One region of the Labrys sp. (in: a-proteobacteria) genome, then DNA from elsewhere that is predicted to be linked to it. Evidence: riboswitches for the same ligand, from Rfam matches in the RefSeq annotation. Region 1 holds a riboswitch; the other holds the start of a gene.
What was found. A riboswitch is a leader RNA that binds a small molecule or an ion and turns the genes downstream of it on or off. The one in region 1 is predicted to bind S-adenosylmethionine.

Region 1 (5,327 bases):
CATCGTCGGCGTCGTGCTCGCCTGCAACAATTACGAGATCATCGATCTCGGCGTGATGGTCCCTTCTGCCAAGATCCTCGAAGTCGCGCGCCAGGAGAAGGTCGACATCATCGGCCTCTCCGGCCTGATCACGCCCTCGCTCGATGAAATGGTGCATGTCGCCGCGGAGATGGAGCGCGAGGGCTTCGACATTCCCTTGCTGATCGGGGGAGCCACCACCAGCCGCGTCCACACCGCCGTGAAGGTGCATCCGCGCTATGACCGTGGCCAGGCCGTCTATGTGACGGATGCGAGCCGAGCCGTCGGTGTGGTCTCCAGCCTGCTCTCGCCGACGATCAAGCCAGGCTATGTCGAGACCGTCCAGGCCGAATATGCCAAGGTCGCGGCCGCCCATGCCCGCAGCGAGGCCGACAAACTGCGCCTGCCGCTCGCCAAGGCCAGGGCCAACGCCCACAAGGTGGACTGGACCGGCTTCGTCGCCCCCAGGCCGGGCTTCCTCGGCACGCGCGTGTTCGAGAATTACGACCTCGCCGAGCTGGCGCGCTATATCGACTGGACACCCTTCTTCCAGACCTGGGAGCTCAAGGGGCGCTATCCCGCCATCCTCTCCGACGAGAAGCAGGGTGCGGCCGCTCGCCAGCTCTTCGACGATGCCCAGGCCATGCTCGCCCGCATCATCGAAGAGAAGTGGTTCCACCCCAAGGCCGTGATCGGCTTCTGGCCGGCCAATGCCGTCGGCGACGATATACATCTGTATACGGACGAGGGCCGCGGCCGGAAACTCGCCAGCCTGCACACCTTGCGCCAGCAGCTCACCAAGCGCGACGGCCGGGCCAACGTCGCCCTCTCCGATTTCGTCGCGCCTGCAACCAGCGGCCAGGGCGACTATCTCGGCGGCTTCGTGGTTACCGCCGGCATGGAAGAGGAAGCGATCGCCCATCGCTTCGAACGTGCCAATGACGACTATGGCTCGATCCTGGTCAAGGCCCTGGCCGATCGCTTCGCCGAGGCCTTCGCCGAACGCATGCATGAGCGCGTGCGCAAGGAGTTCTGGGGCTATGCGGCCGACGAGAACCTGGCCCCCGACGAACTGATCGGCGAGCCGTATCGCGGTATCCGCCCTGCCCCCGGCTATCCCGCCCAGCCCGACCATACCGAGAAGGGCACGCTGTTCCGCCTGCTCGACGCCGAGGCTCGCATCGGCGTGCAGCTGACCGAAAGCTATGCGATGTGGCCGGGCGCCTCGGTGTCCGGGCTCTATTTCGCCCATCCCGATGCCTATTATTTCGGGGTATCGAAGATCGAGCAGGACCAGGTCGAGGACTATGCGGCCCGCAAGGGCATGAGCGTGGAAGAGGTCGAGCGCTGGCTTTCGCCGGTGCTCAACTATGTGCCCGGCGTCAAGGAGGCGGCGGAATAGACCTGGGAGCGCGGGCATCCTCGCCCGCCCTTGGAAGCGCTTCGCCCTCAGGACGGCAAGAGCGGGCGAGGACGCCCGCGCTCCCAGGAACACCATTGATTTCCAATCACCGCAGGATTAACTCTTCTCCCGTGGTGATTTGGCCGGCCGGCTTGCAGCCACGTTAAACAACTCGCTAAAGGGCCGCTGGATGCATTCCATCCGTGGGCCTGCGGCATTGTTCCGGCAGGCCCAACGTCGATCGAGTGCAACATGCCTATCAAGATTCCGGATACCTTGCCCGCCTTCTCCACCCTGGTCAGCGAAGGGGTGCGGGTGATGACGGAAACCGCCGCCATCCGGCAGGACATCCGCCCGCTGCAGATAGGCCTGCTCAATTTGATGCCCAACAAGATCCGCACCGAATTGCAGATGGCGCGCCTGGTCGGGGCCACGCCGCTGCAGGTCGAACTTTCGCTGGTGCGGGTCGGCGGCCATCGCGCCAAGAACACCTCGGAAGAGCATCTGCTCGCCTTCTACGAAACCTGGGAAGAAGTACGCGAGCGCAAGTTCGACGGCTTCATCATCACCGGCGCACCGGTGGAGACCCTCCCCTTCGAGGAGGTGACCTATTGGAAGGAGCTCGAGCAGATCCTCGACTGGACCACGACCAACGTGCATTCCACGCTGAACGTGTGCTGGGGGGCGATGGCGGCCATCTGGCATTTCCATCGCATTCCCAAATATGAGCTCACGGAGAAGGCCTTCGGCGTCTACCAGCACCACAACCGCAAGCCTTCCTCGATCTATCTCAACGGCTTTTCGGACGACTTCCACGTCCCCGTCTCGCGCTGGACGGAGGTGCGCGGCGAGGACGTGCGCAAGAACGCCGAGCTGGAGATCCTGATGGATTCGGACGAAACCGGCGTTTGTCTCATTCACGAGCAACAAGGCAACCGGCTCTATCTGTTCAACCATGTCGAATATGAATCGACCTCGCTGGCCGATGAATATTTTCGCGATGTCGACGCAGGCGTGCCGATCAAGCTGCCGAAGAACTACTTCCCCTATGACGACCCGTCCTTCCCGCCGCGCAATTTCTGGCGCAGCCACGCCCATCTCCTGTTCGGCAACTGGATCAACGAGATCTACCAGACGACGTCCTACGATCTGAGCGAGGTCGGCAAGGGACGCTGAGGCCTTCCGGGCACAGAGGGCACCCTGCCCATAGACGCCAACTTGAGGGTCGGGCGAGATGACCGAGCTGGAGATTATGCTCCACGTCCGAGCCCCCTCGCCCCGTTCTTACGGGGAGAGGATAGAGGTGAGGGGCTCCGCAATGCCCGGTTTTTCAAGGTTTGCGCTGCCCCTCATCTTTACCTTCTCCCCGTGAGAACGGGGCGAAGGAGCGTTTGGCGTCGCAGCTCTCGCCTTAGGTTCGCCCCTATGAGTATTTTGCCCGTTCCCTCCTCCTTCTCGCATCGCATTCAAAGAGCGCCCGAGACGCCCGCGCCCCCGGAATTCCCTCAATCCTTGGCGCGATCCATGCGCATCAGCAACTGCTCGGTCTTGGCGTCCTCGATGCGGTTGTGCAGCCGGCCGGCCTCCTGCTGGTCGCGCAGGGTCTTGGTCAGCGTCACGCAGGTCTGGATCAGCATCACCGTGCCCATGGCCAAGTAGGCCTTGATCCAGATGTCGACCGGGATGAACAGGATGCCGAGGCCGACCATGCCGGCAGCGCCCGCGAAGGCGGCATAGGTGAAGGTCATCCAGGCATTGGAGTGCTTGATCAGGTTCGGCTGTTCCATGGCATTGTCTCGATTTTCCAAGAATTGAAAGGCAGGAGTTGAAAGGATGCTGGCTCAGGCCGCCTGCGCCGCTCGCGCTTGCAGCCGCGCCAGCACGTCCTCGGCCGTCGTCCGCGTCGTGGGACCGAACCCTGCCGCTTCGAGCTTCTCGGCCGTTGCCGCCGAGCGCGCCTCGGCGTCGAGGGCCTCGAGTTCAACCTCCACATCGTCCTGATGGGCCTGCCGGTGCCTGAGGCGGGCCAGCGTCTTTTCGGCATCGGCGAGAGCCGTACCGGGCGCGGCGGCGGCGAAGCCGGACTTGAGCTTATTCACCGTCTCAGCGGCTGCAGTGATGCGCCTGCCTCGTTCGATTTCGAGAAAGCGGCGCTCGGCTGCCGCAAGCTTCGTGCGCAGCCGTCCCGCCTCTTCGGCGAATGTCGCCCGGGCGGCGGCAATCGTCGCGGCATCGTTCTCAAGATTGGCGATCTCACCAGCGGCCTCGCCCGCCAGGTCGTCACGGCCGCCGCGCAGGGCCTCGATCGCGCGATCGTCGAGATCGGCAATGCGCCGGCGCACCTCGCCGAGCCGCCGCGCCTCGGCCTTGTCCTGGGTGATGGCCACCGCCAAGGCGCGCCTTCCCTGTTCGAGGCCGGCCCGAGCATCCCGAATCTGCTGGTCCAGTATCCGCACGGCATTGCGGTCGACGAGATTGTCCTCCGCTTCTGCGGCCGCACCGCGGAACAAGGTCACGATGGTCTTGAACATCACGCTCTCCGTGTTATGAACAATGTTCACAACTCGGACGTTAACCTAACCGTGAACGGCGTTCAAGATAAATTTTGAACAATGTTCAGAGAGGAGTTGCCAGGCATGGCCAAGGCAAGTGCAAGGCGGGAAGAATTACGCGAGAAGCTGATCGAAGCGGCGGAGAAAACCATTGTCACGCAGGGCCATACGGCCTTGAAGGCGCGGGCCCTCGCCGAAGAGGTAGGCTGCGCCCTCGGCGCCATCTATACGGTCTTTCCCGATCTCGCCGCCCTCGTCCTGGCGGTGAATGCCCGCAGCTTCGCTCTGCTCAGCGCCATGCTCGGCCGAGAAGCAGAAGCTGCCGCCGCCGAAGGAGGCAGCCCTCGCGCCATCGCCAATCGCACCTTGATCGCGCTCGCCAACGGTTATCTCGACTTTGCCGCCGAGCATGGCGGGCGCTGGCATGCCCTGTTCGACTTCCGCTTGCCGGACGGCCAGGACCTGCCGGAAGACCATTTGCGCCAGCAGGATGCGCTGTTCCAGCATCTGGAAACCCCGCTCGCCGTGCTCCAGCCCGGCCTCGCTAGAGACGAACGGGCCCTGCTCGCCCGCTCCCTCTTCTCGGCCGCCCATGGCATGGTACTGCTCGGTCTGGAGGGCAAGCTGGTGCAGTTGCCCCTGCCCTATCTGCGCGAGCAGATCGCGCTGGTGGTCAGCGCCATGGGCCGGGGTCTCGAAGGCGGTTGAGACGCGATCGATAAGAATGGCTGCCATCCACTCAACAAAATCGTTCGTATACGCGCTGCCGGCAATCCCTAACGAGACTGCACCGCCCTGCCGCCGAGAGCCGAAGTAACGGCCCAGGAAAAGCCCGGCGGAATGGTGGTACGGTGGTTCCTGCCGGGCACCACCAGCGAGCGAATGGTAAGGCCTGGAAAACCGCGCGATTTGAGCTGTTTTTCGAACGTCCTGACGTCGCCGACCATGTCCTGGGTGTCGCCGCGCCGGCCCGGATCGTAGCGGCGAATTTCGTCACCACCGACATAGATCAGGACGTTGGCCTTCAGATCGCGGTTCGCCTTGGCATATTTGGCTGCCATCGCCAGGATGGCATGATCGGCAAACCAGAAGGAAGGGCTGCCGAGAATGTAGGACTGGAAGAGGCCGGGCTCGGTCAGCAGGACGCGGGCGCCGAGGAGCCCGCCATAGGAATGTCCCCAATAGAGGCGGCGCTGCACGTCGGCGCGATAGGTCTTCTCGATGAAGGCAATGACGGTCTGCTTGAGATAAAGTTGATAGGCCTCGGCCCCGCCATAGCCGGGTTTGTCGGCCATCGGCGTGTAGTCGCGCGCCCGACTGGCGGCAAAGCCTTCGCCCTTGGCGTAGGAAAGACC
Region 2 (5,327 bases), on a different contig from region 1:
ACCGTGAGCAGGATGGCAATGAGAGGCGAGACCAAGGCCATGCTTATGGAGCGCTCGGCCCGCTTTTCGAGTTCAATCCGCATGATCGGCGCCCCCCATCAGCAACCCGATCCTCTCCAGACTCATGGCCGATACGGGCTCCGGTGCGGACAGCCGGCCGTGATGGATCACCGCGATATGATCGGCCACCTCGAAGATCTCGTCGAGGTCCTGGCTGATCACCACCACCGCCGCACCGCGCCGCGACAGATCGATCAGGGCCTGTCGGATCAACGCGGCCGCACCGGCATCCACGCCCCAGGTCGGCTGGTTCACCACCAGCACGCCGGGTTCGCGCAGCATCTCGCGGCCGACCACGAATTTCTGCAGATTGCCGCCGGAGAGCGAGCCGGCCTCGGGGTCGGGCTTGCCCTTGCGCACGTCGAACGTGCCGGAGATCCTGGTTGCCTCGGCCGAGGCCTTGCGCATGTCGACCATGCCGTAAGACACCAGCCCACTGGCGGCATGGCCGGTCAGCAGCGCATTCTGGGAGAGGGTCATGCGCGGCGCCGCCGCATGGCCGAGCCGTTCTTCCGGCACGAAGGCGGCGCGCAAGCGCCGGCGCTCGGTGACGCCGAGCGCACCGACGGGCTTGCCGTCGACAGCCACCGCCTCGGGGGCCACCGTCCTCTCGCCGGAGATGGCCGCGAAGAGTTCGCTCTGGCCATTGCCTGCCACACCGGCAATGGCGAGAATCTCGCCGCCCCGGGCATTTAGCGTAATCTCCTTCAGCGTCGTGCCATGCAGGTCCTCGGCCTGAAGATTCAGCCCCTTCAGCGCCAGGCGCACGGGGCCGTTGCGGTTGGCCAGGCGGCCATGCTCGACCATGGCGACGTCGGCGCCCACCATCATGCGTGCCAGGCTGGCGGCGGTTTCCCTGCGCGGGTCGCAGGTCGCCACCAATTTGCCATGGCGCAGCACGGTCGCCGTCTGGCACAGGCGCTTCACCTCCTCCAGCCGGTGGGAAATGTAGAGCACCGCCCTCCCCTCGCCGGTGATGCGTTCGAGGGTGAGAAAGAGCTGGTCGGCCTCCTGCGGCGTCAGCACCGAGGTCGGCTCGTCGAGAATGAGCAGCTTGGGGTTCTGCATCAGGCAGCGCACGATCTCGATGCGCTGCCGCTCCCCCACCGAAAGCGTATGCACCGGCCGGCGCGGTTCGAGCGGCAGGCCATAGGCCGCCGATACCGCCGCGATGCCTTCCTCGACATCCCGCAATTTCGTGCCCGGGGGCTGGGCCAGGGCAACATTCTCGGCGACGCTGAGATTGTCGAACAGCGAGAAATGCTGAAACACCATGCCGATGCCCACGGCGCGAGCCGCCGCCGGGCGCGGCAACTGGATCGGCTGTCCCTGCCAGAAGAGCTGCCCCTCGTTGGGCTGGAGCAGGCCATAGAGAATCTTGACGAAGGTCGACTTGCCGGCGCCGTTCTCGCCCAGCAAAGCATGGATCTCATGCGGCATGATCTTCAGATCGATGCCGTCATTCGCTCTCAGCGCGCCGAAGATCTTGACGATACCCCTCGCTTCGATCAGGGGCGTGTGAGCGTCTGCCATTGCTGCCACATTCATGGACGTGCCCAATTCATAGGCGCAAATAAGGCAGATGCGAAGAGTTCAGGCATGGTAACGTAGCTTTTCCCCAACTCAGCGGCGTACCGGGACTAGCCGAGACGCCGATGGCCTTTCAGGACCGACATCCGGCTGCCGGCCTGACGGGGTAATTGCAAGATCTGGGCCACGACGGAAGCCGCTATCACCGCCGGCTCCTTGCCTTCGATGCCGGGTATTCCGAGCGGGCAGATCATGCCTTCGATCAGCCGTTCCGCCAGGCCCGCCTGCCGCAATTGCGAGACGAAGCGAGCCCGCTTGGTCTGTGAGCCGATCACGCCGACATAGGCGAAGCGATCCGCCGCCAGAGCCGACGAAACGATGGCAAGATCGAGCGCGTGGCTATGCGTCATCACCACGATACGCGCATGGTCAGGCGCACCGACCAGGATACGCTCGGGCTCGGCATCTCGGCGGAGCACGACATGCTGCGGCACATGGCTCGGGAAGGCGTCGGGCCGGGCATCGCACCAGACCACGTCGATCGGCAGAGGCGCCAGCGCCAGGATCAGAGCCCGGCCGACATGACCGGCGCCGAACAGATAGACAGACGGATTTGTGGGATCCAGCCTTTCGAGCAGGCGCCCGTCCGGCAGGAAGCGGCTGGCCGTTTCGGCGGGTAGCCCCTGTGCCTCGGCATCGCTGGCCCGGCGACGGATGAAGCCGCCTCGCTCATGCGGCATGCCGATGCTGATGGAGGTTCCGCCCGCCGGCGTCGCAAGCTCGTTCAGCCAGGCGAGATCGTCCCGCTCCAGACGCTCCAGCATCAGGCTGACCCGGCCGCCGCAGCATTGGCCGAGGTCCGGTCCCAGGGCCTTGTCCAGGGAGCGCATGCGGCGTCCCTCCCGAGCCGAAAGCAGCGCCTGCGCTTCGGCGAGCACCTGCCATTCCAGCGTGCCACCGCCGATCGTGCCGGAAAAGGCGCCGTCTGCCCGCACGGCCATACGCGTGCCTGCTTCGCGTGGGCTTGACCCGCGCACGTCCATGATGGTGACGAGCACGGCGCGCCCGTCCCGCTCGACCATGGCCTTCAGCGTCGCGAAGATCCCCATCGCTCTGCCCGCATGCATGCCGGTTTTGGCACAGGCATGATAACGCTTCGGGATGATCGCGCCAAAGCCCATTTGTGGGCTGGTCTTCAAGACCAGCCCCGGCTCCTCCGGGAGATACGGTACTTCCAGGCTGGTCTAAAGCCCCCCGATTACAGGGCCTTGTCGAGGGCCTGCGCAAAGTCGGCGATCAGGTCGTCGGCGCTCTCGATGCCGGCGGAGAAACGCAGCATGCCCTGGCGGATGCCCATGCCCAGGCGCGCATCTTCCTCGAAGCGCTGATGGGTGGTGGTCGAGGGATGGGTGATCAGGCTTTTGGTGTCGCCGAGATTGTTGGAAATGCGGGTGATCTTCAAGGCATTGGCGACCTTGAACGCCGCCGCCTTGCCGCCCTTCACCTCGAAGGTCACCAGCGTGCCGCCGGCCTTCATCTGGCGGCGCGCCAGTTCGGCCTGCGGATGGTCGTCGCGGAAGGGATAGATCACGCGCTCGACGGCCGCGTGGCCAGCGAGGGCATCGGCAACCTTGACCGCATTGGCGATCTGGCGCTCGACCCGCAGTTCCAGCGTCTCCAGGCCCTTGAGCATCACCCAGGCATTGAAGGGAGAGATCGAGGGGCCGGTCTGGCGCAGATAGGTATGGATGTGGTCGTTGATGAACTTTTCCGACGCCAGGATCACGCCAGCCAGACAGCGGCCCTGCCCGTCGATGTGCTTGGTGGCCGAATAGACCACGCAATCGGCGCCGAGCTTGAGCGGGCTCTGCAGCAGCGGCGTGGCGAACACATTGTCCACCACCAGCGTGGCACCGGCGCTCTTGGCGATCTTGGCGATGGCCTCGATGTCGAGGATCTCGAGTGTCGGATTGGTCGGGCTTTCCAGGAAGAACACCTTGGTTTCCGGCCGAACCGCCGCCTGCCACTGGGCCAGCTCGGTGCCATCGACCAGAGTCGAAGTCACGCCGAAGCGCGGCAACAATTCCTCGATGACATAGCGGCAGGAGCCGAACAGGGCCTTGGCGGCGACGACATGGTCGCCGGCCTTGAGCTGGCCGATCAGGGTCGCGGTGACGGCCGCCATGCCGGAGGCGGTGGCGCGGGCAGCTTCGGCTCCCTCCAGTTCCGCCATGCGCTGCTCGAACATCGCCACGGTGGGATTGGAGAAGCGGCTATAGATGAAGCCGGCATCCTCGCCCTTGAAACGGGCCTCCGCCTGCTCGGCGCTTTCGTAGACGAATCCCTGGGTGAGGAACAACGCCTCCGAGGTCTCGGCATATTGCGAGCGCAGCGTGCCGGCATGCACGAGCCGGGTGGCCGGCTGCAATTCCCGGGTGGAAGGTGCTGAAGTCAACGGTTTGGTCATCTGCGGCAATCCTGAACAGCCGCAAGTCGAGCGCCAGCGCTCTTTCCCACGGCCCTTTAGCGAGTTGTTTTACGTGGCTGCAAGCCGGCCGGCCCAAATCCACCACGACGAAGACTGTTGAGTAGCCCTACTCCCCGATGGCGTCAATGCATGGTTTCGTCTAGCAAGACCAAGATACGCCAAAACTGGCAGCAAAAAGCGAGAGCCATGCCGTCCTCGAACCTCCTGCACTCCCCAGGCCTTCTGCATAGCCATGGCATCCTGCCCTCACAGGCGATTGCCGGCCTGGTCGAGGCGGGCGCCGTCCGCATCGAGCAGCCCTTGGCCACGGACCAGATCCAGCCGGCCAGCCTCGACCTGCGCCTGGGCGCCAAGGCTTATCGCATGCGGGCAAGTTTCCTGCCCGGCCCGCGCAACACGGTCGCCGAGCGCATCGCCGACCTCGCTTTGCACGAGATCGACCTGACCAAGGGCGCCGTGCTGGAGACGGGCTGCGTCTACATCGTGCCGTTGCTCGAAAGCCTGAAGATGCCGGATGGCGTTCTCGCCTCCACCAATCCCAAGAGCTCGACCGGCCGCCTCGATGTCTTCACCCGCGTGATCACCGACCATGCCCGCGCCTTCGACCAGGTCGAGGCCGGTTATGACGGCCCGCTCTATGCCGAGATCGGCCCCCGCACCTTCCCGGTGCTGGTCAGGACGGGATCGCGCCTCAGCCAGATCCGTTTCCGCCGCGGCGAAGCCCGCATCGACGATGCCGCCTTGCGCGAATTGCAGCGCCGCATGGGCCTGGTCTCCTCGCCCGATCCGGACATTGCCGGCGGCGTCGCCGTCTCCGTCGACCTCACCGGCTTCGGCGACGGCATCATCGGCTATCGCGCCAAGCGCCATACCGCCGTGATCGATGTCGACAAGCGTGCGGCCTGCGATCTTCTCGATTTCTGGGAGCCGATCCCGCATCGCGGCAAGAACGACATGATCCTGGACCCGGATGAGTTCTACATCCTGGCCTCCAAGGAAGCCGTGCATGTGCCGCCCGAATTCGCCGCCGAAATGGTGCCGTTCGACCCGCTGGTGGGTGAGTTCCGGGTGCATTACGCCGGCTTCTTCGACCCCGGCTTCGGTTATTCGCCCGATGGCATGGAAGCGGCCCGGGCCGTGCTCGAAGTGCGCTCGCGTGAAGTCCCCTTCATCGTCGAGGACGGCCAGATCGTCGGGCGCCTGATCTATGAGCGCATGCTCGAGCGCCCGCAGATCCTCTACGGTGCCG

Region 2: linked by a shared signal. The riboswitch ahead of QM672_RS17085 (O-succinylhomoserine sulfhydrylase) and the one ahead of metA (homoserine O-acetyltransferase MetA) in region 1 are both predicted to bind S-adenosylmethionine.

What each region holds. Positions count from the first base shown of each region.
Region 1 is NZ_JASGFM010000043.1:45,976-51,302, reverse strand. Features, by position in the region: gene metH (methionine synthase) at 1-1,420, shown strand, start outside; SAM riboswitch at 1,542-1,619, shown strand; gene metA (homoserine O-acetyltransferase MetA) at 1,673-2,596, shown strand; gene QM672_RS27385 (YiaA/YiaB family inner membrane protein) at 2,926-3,207, opposite strand; gene QM672_RS27380 (PspA/IM30 family protein) at 3,262-3,951, opposite strand; gene QM672_RS27375 (TetR/AcrR family transcriptional regulator) at 4,057-4,680, shown strand; gene QM672_RS27370 (alpha/beta hydrolase) at 4,749-5,327, opposite strand, start outside.
Region 2 is NZ_JASGFM010000018.1:34,089-39,415, forward strand. Features, by position in the region: gene QM672_RS17070 (ABC transporter permease) at 1-83, opposite strand, end outside; gene QM672_RS17075 (ABC transporter ATP-binding protein) at 73-1,593, opposite strand; gene xdhC (xanthine dehydrogenase accessory protein XdhC) at 1,701-2,699, opposite strand; gene QM672_RS17085 (O-succinylhomoserine sulfhydrylase) at 2,849-4,057, opposite strand; SAM riboswitch at 4,094-4,173, opposite strand; gene QM672_RS17090 (2'-deoxycytidine 5'-triphosphate deaminase) at 4,265-5,327, shown strand, end outside.